Linked DNA regions of Halorhodospira halophila SL1. The protein of the gene in region 1 binds, or shares a complex with, the protein of each later gene. Links are inferred from orthologs where the notes say so. Each region holds a gene or a part of one and is shown in the gene's direction. Other genes may lie near its edges.

Region 1 (3,181 bases):
ACCGTAGTGAACCACCTCGCCATCATTGGTGATATATCCCTCGTAACAGTACTCGGTGGCGCGGTTGATATCGACCAGGTGCTCGGCGATGAACGGCGGCGCCAGGGCCGGCACCTGCTGCGGCGGAACACCATCAAGATAGGCTGCATATTGGCGTGCCAGCGCCCGCTGCAGTTCATGATCCTGCCGGTAGTCGGCGAGCACCCGCTGCAACTCGTCGACGCTAGCGATGCGGAAGATCCCCCGGCCGAGCGACAGGGAGGTGTTCTTGAGCATGAAGGGCCACTCGTGCGCGGGCACCCGCGCGGCGATCTGGTCATCGCTTTCCTGGAGCGGGTCGACCGGGGCATAGAAGAAGGGATCCCGCTCCAGGGTGCGCATCAGATACTTGTTCATGCAGTAGAAGAAGGCGACCCGCGAGGGCACCGGATTGCCCAGGCGCTCGTTGATCAGCAGGTGATGGAAGGCGTCCTTCTGGGCGAAACCGGCAACGGCAACCACCCCCTGCTCGTGACAGTGCCGAGCCGTGGCCTCGATCTCCCGGGCGCCCCAGCCCTTGGGATAGATGCGCTCAACGCCAAAGTGCTGCTCCAGCTCGGCGAGCGCCGGCTCCATATAAGGCTGAGGATTGATCACGCCGAACTTCATCATCGGTTCCCCCTGTAACGAAGACCGCTCAACGCCGATTGGCGCTATCCGCTCAGCATAGCGGGTCCACGAAACGCGCGGACTCGCCTGTCACCGAACTTTCACGCAAAAGGCATCCCGGCGTCACGGCAAACTGCGAGGGTGCCGTCTAACCTAAATAGATCGATGCAAACTGAAGCACCAAGGAGGATTGAAGAATGGCCCGCAAGAGCCCGACCGAGCTTTACCACACCGCCCTGCACATGTACCGGCACGGCGCCACCGTCGAACAGATCGCTGATGAGCTGGCCATCCACCCGGCGTCGCTGCAGACCTGGCTGACGGCCCCGATCTACCCGGCCGCCCAGCGAACTCAGACGGCTCACCCTTACCCTCGCGCACCCCGCCGCGTCAAACCCCAACGGGCGGCACTCTGAATGGATCCCGTCGAGGCGGACGACGCTGCCGTCCGCCGCCCGTTTCTCCCCTTCCCAGCACCTCTCCCGAACCGCCGCCGGTAACCAGCCCGCCAGCACCCGACCCTCACGCTGCAAGCCTCCCGTCTCTGAGCCGTCACCACGAACCGTCTACCTCCACGATCACGGCGATGCGATTGCCGAGCGCTTTACCGACGACACCGGGATACCGGTACAGATCGTCGATATGAGCGGCGGCGGCCGATCCCTGACGGGGTTCCACCGTCATCCCCGCTTGGCTAAAGTGGCGCGCAACCCGCACCCCACCACGGGAGTCCCCATGAGCAAGACGCGCACATTACTGTTCCTGTGCACCGGCAACTCCTGCCGATCCCAGATGGCTGAAGGCTACGCCCGACAGATGGCCGGCAACGACTGGCGGGTGCTCTCCGCAGGCATTGAGGCCCACGGCCAGAACCCCCGCGCCATCGCCGCGATGCAGGAAGACGGGGTCGATATCTCGGATCAGCAATCCACGGTGCTGACCGAAGCCATGCTGGCCGAGGCCGATGTCCTGGTCACCGTCTGTGGCCACGCCGATGAACACTGCCCCGTGGTGCCCGGAAGCGTCGTCAAGCATCACTGGCCGCTCCCGGACCCAGCCCGCGCCGAGGGCAGTGAGGAAGAGATCGCCAGCGCCTTTCGGGAGGTGCGCGATGAGATCAAGGGGCGGGTCCGCAAATTGCTGGCCGACGCAGACCCGGCCTCCTAAAGCCCTCCGAACCCGAGGGGTGCCGCAAGCCGCTCCGCGGCACCCCTCCACTGTTCAGTGGCGGTCGCCGGTCGCCTCCTGGGCCATCTGCTCGAAGCTGGTGTGCCGCACGTTCTTGCCGCGGACGAAGTAGACGACGTACTCGCAGATATTCCGCGCGCGATCCCCGATGCGCTCCAGGGAGCGGGCCGTCCACATCACATCCATGACCCGCGGCACCGTCTCCGGATTGCGCATCATCTGGTCCATTAGCCGATGGACGATGACCTCGTACTGGCTGTCCGCCTGGATATCCTGCTGCGCCACGCGCACCGCCTCCTCCACATCCATCCGTGCAAAAGCGTCCAAGGCACCGCGTAGCATCCCCCGGACGTGCTCGCCCATCTCGCCGAGTTCGCTGATGGGGCCGCTCTCGCGGTCCAGCTCGAGGAAGTGCAGCGCCATGCGCCCGATCCGCTCGGCCTCATCGCCGATGCGCTCGAGATCCGTGATGGTCTTGATAACGGCCATGACCAGACGAAGATCCGAGGCGGTCGGCTGTCGGCGGACAAGGATCTGGGTGCAATCCTCATCCAGGGCCACCTCCATCGCATTCACCTGGTAATCGCTGGTGACCACCTTCTCGGCGAGTTCGGTCTTGGCCTCCGCCATCCCCGTCACAGCATCGCCGAGCTGCTGTTCGACGAGGCCACCCATGGTCAGGACGCGGTCGTGGATCGCCTCCAGCTCGGCGTTGAACCGCTGGGAGATGTGCTCCTGGAAGAAGCTCTTTTCGGTGGGGTTCTCGTCGGTCATCAGCGGTCTCCTCAGCCGTAGCGGCCGGTGATGTAGTCTTCAGTCTGTTTCTTGCCCGGGTTGGTGAACAGCGTATCCGTATCGCCGTGCTCGATGAGCTCACCGAGATAGAGGAACGCCGTAAAATCGGACACCCGCGCCGCCTGCTGCATGTTGTGGGTCACGATCGCGATGGTGTAGCGCTCCTTGAGCTCGAACATCAGCTCCTCGATCTTCAGCGTCGCCAGCGGATCGAGGGCCGAGGCCGGCTCGTCCAGAAGGATCACCTCCGGCTCGACGGCGATGGCACGAGCGATGACCAGCCGCTGCTGCTGACCGCCGGAGAGCCCGAAGGCGTTCTCGTGGAGCCGGTCTTTCACCTCGTCCCAGAGCGCGGCGCGGCGCAGCGACTTCTCGACCACCTCGTCGAGGGCTCGGCGATTGCGCACACCCTGCAACCGCAGCCCGTAGGCGACGTTCTCGTAGATCGACTTGGGGAAGGGGTTCGGCTTCTGGAAGACCATCCCGACCCGACGGCGCAGCTCGGGAACATCCATGCGCCGCGCGTGGATATCCTCGCCGTCGAGGTGGA
Region 2 (3,055 bases), 2.2 Mb from region 1 along the record:
TGGAGGCCAAGGCGGACGACAGCCCGCTGACCCGGGCCGACCAGGCCGCCCACGACGCCATCAAGGCCGGGCTTACCGCGCTGACCCCCGATCTGCCCCAGCTCTCCGAGGAGGGCGAGGACATCGATCCTGCCGAACGGCAGGCGTGGCGGCAGTACTGGCTGATCGACCCGCTGGACGGAACCCGGGAGTTCATCAAGCGCAACGGCGAGTTCACCGTCAACATCGCCCTGGTGGTCGATGGTCGGCCGGTGCTCGGTGTGGTCCACGCCCCGGACCTGGGGGTGACCTGGGCGGCGACGGCCGGCGTAGACGCCTGGCGCGAGGCCGGCGGCCAGCGCCACAGCATCCGCACGCGCGCCGCCGCGTCGCCGCTGACCGCCGTCGTCAGTCGCTCCCACCGCGAGGCAGCGGTGGCCGATATCCTCGCCCGCCTCGGGGACTACCGCGAGCTTTCGGTGGGCAGTTCGCTGAAGATCTGCCGCATCGCCGAGGGCGAGGCCGATCTCTACCCGCGCTTCGGGCCCACCTGCGAGTGGGATACCGGGGCCGCGCAGTGCGTGCTGGAGGTCGCCGGCGGTTGCCTGATGGACGTCGGCGGCGAGCCGCTGCGCTACAACACCGGTGCCTCGCTGCTCAACCCGGACTTCATCGCCGTGGGCGACCCGGCCTACGACTGGGCGCGGGTCACCGACGGGCTCCCCTGGGAGGCGCGGCGCTAGGCCGCCAGTCGGGCACTTGTGATTGTGGAGTCTCACCCGCATCATTAGGGGAGAGCAGGTTGTTCCGCAGCGGAGGTAACCCCAGTGGCCGAGTCCATGGCCCCCCTCGAAGAGGTTGAAGCGCAGCTGACCCGCATCAGCCACTGCATCGCCGAGGCCGTGGCGGCGGTGTGCAGCGATCCCGGTGCGTCGCCGGTACTGCGGGCGGTGTTCGAGGAGCTGCTGCGCAAGAGCGAGGCCACCCTCAACTGCGTCGAGTGCCAGCGCCTGTGCTGCTTCCGCGCCCGGGTGATCGAACTCGAGCAGGCGGCGGATTCGGCGCGGGCGGCGGCCATCGCCGACGAGGGTGCCGGCGAGCAGACCCAGGAGCGGATCCTCGCTGCCCACGACGCCCTGCGCGATCTCAAGGAGGTGGCGCAGCGCGGCCTGCGCTGCTGCGAGGCCCTCGGCGCGTGCCAGCGCAGTTGACACGCCGGCCCAGGGCCGCTATTTTCCGTTCTACTACATCAGCGCGTCGCGCGCCGGCTCCTGGGGCAGCGCAGCGCCCAATCCCGCACTCGGCCCCCTTGTCGGGATCCTCGGTTCCAATCAACGAGCAGTTTCCAATTATCCGAGCCCCGTGCAGCGGCTCCGCCCATATCGACGCAATCGAACCTGGAGGTCTTCTACCGTGAGCGACGCAATCGTGCACGCCACCGACCAGAATTTCGAGCAGGAAGTGCTTCAAGCCAGCGTGCCCGTGCTGGTGGACTACTGGGCCGAGTGGTGTGGGCCCTGCAAGATGATCGGCCCCATCCTCGAAGAGATCGCCGCCGATTACGGCGACCGCCTCAAGGTCGTCAAGCTGAATATCGACGAGAACCCCGAGACCCCGCCGAAGTACGGCATCCGCGGGATCCCCACGCTGATGCTGTTCAAGGGCGGCAACGTCGAGGCCACCAAGGTCGGCGCCCTGTCCAAGTCCCAGCTGACCGCGTTCATCGACAGCAACCTGTAGAACAACTGCCGCAGCGCCGCCCCCGGCTTGAGTCCCGCGCCATCGCGCCCCTGCGGACGGCCGGCGGGCCGGCGCCCCCGTGACCCTCCCCACGCCGAAGCGAACCATGAATCTCACCGAGCTCAAGAGAAAGCCAGCCACCGAACTCCTGGAGATCGCCCAGTCCATGGGCATCGAGGGCACTGCCCGCTCCCGGAAGCAGGACATCATCTTCGCCATCCTCAAGGCTCATGCCAAGAACGGCGATTCCATCTACGGCGACGGCGTCCTCGAGATCCTCCAGGACGGCTTCGGCTTCCTGCGCTCCGCGGATGCCTCGTACATGGCCGGGCCGGACGATATCTACGTCTCGCCCAGCCAGATCCGCCGGTTCGCACTGCGCACCGGCGACACCATCACCGGCAAGATCCGCCCCCCGAAGGACGGCGAGCGCTACTTCGCCCTGCTCAAGGTCGACCAGATCAACTTCGAGCCGCCGGAGGCGGCCAAGAACAAGGTCCTCTTCGAGAACCTCACTCCGCTGTTCACCCGCGATCGCATGCGCATGGAGCGGGGCAACGGCTCCACCGAGGACCTCACCGCCCGGGTCATTGACCTGGTGGCGCCTATCGGCAAGGGCCAGCGCGGGCTGATCGTCTCGCCCCCGAAGGCCGGCAAGACGATGATGCTCCAGAACGTCGCCCAGAGCATCACCTACAACTACCCGGAGTGCTACCTCATCGTCCTGCTCATCGACGAGCGGCCCGAGGAGGTCACTGAGTTCGCCCGCTCGGTGCTCAGCGCCGAGACGGTCTCCTCGACCTTCGACGAGCCGGCCTCGCGCCACGTCCAGGTCGCCGAGATGGTCATCGAGAAGGCCAAGCGCCTGGTCGAGCACAAGAAGGACGTGGTCATCCTGCTCGACTCCGTCACCCGCCTGGCGCGCGCCTATAATACGGTGGTGCCGTCGTCCGGTAAGGTGCTCACCGGGGGCGTGGATGCCAACGCCCTGCACCGGCCCAAGCGCTTCTTCGGTGCCGCGCGCAACGTCGAAGAGGGCGGCAGCCTCACCATCCTGGCCACCGCCCTGGTCGAGACCGGCTCGCGCATGGACGAGGTGATCTACGAGGAGTTCAAGGGCACCGGCAACATGGAGCTGCACATGGACCGGAAGATCGCCGAGAAGCGCATCTACCCGGCCATCCACCTGAACCGCTCTGGGACCCGGCGCGAGGAACTCCTGATGACCCCCGAGGAGCTGCAGAAGACCTGGATCCTGCGCAAGCTCCTGCACAACATGGACGAGGTGGCCGCCATCGAGTTCCTCCTCGACAAGCTCAAGGACACCAAGACCAAC

What was found. Proteins that work in one complex are often made in the same cells at the same time.
Region 2: the proteins of arsC (region 1) and trxA are in contact, whole or in part, in an NMR structure (PDB 2IPA), measured with the Bacillus subtilis proteins. The link is inferred for Halorhodospira halophila SL1 from one-to-one orthologs.

The regions. Positions count from the first base shown.
Region 1 is NC_008789.1:104,241-107,421, forward strand. Bases 227-3,099 are described here. They hold arsC (arsenate reductase (thioredoxin)), read left to right. Parts: upstream 227-1,383; coding sequence 1,384-1,815; downstream 1,816-3,099. Other genes in these bases: HHAL_RS00470 (ATP-grasp domain-containing protein), read right to left, coding at 227-651; HHAL_RS00475 (hypothetical protein), read left to right, coding at 846-1,064; phoU (phosphate signaling complex protein PhoU), read right to left, coding at 1,870-2,610. Outside these bases: more of HHAL_RS00470, read right to left, coding at 1-226. UniProt on the Bacillus subtilis protein: Catalyzes the reduction of arsenate [As(V)] to arsenite [As(III)]. In vitro, can dephosphorylate para-nitrophenyl phosphate (pNPP).
Region 2 is NC_008789.1:2,258,150-2,261,204, reverse strand. The notes cover bases 219-3,055. They hold trxA (thioredoxin TrxA), read left to right. Parts: upstream 219-1,392; coding sequence 1,393-1,719; downstream 1,720-3,055. Other genes in these bases: rho (transcription termination factor Rho), read left to right, coding at 1,826-3,055; HHAL_RS10390 (hypothetical protein), read left to right, coding at 807-1,190; cysQ (3'(2'),5'-bisphosphate nucleotidase CysQ), read left to right, coding at 219-722. In the rest of the region: more of cysQ, read left to right, coding at 1-218. UniProt on the Bacillus subtilis protein: Participates in various redox reactions through the reversible oxidation of its active center dithiol to a disulfide and catalyzes dithiol-disulfide exchange reactions.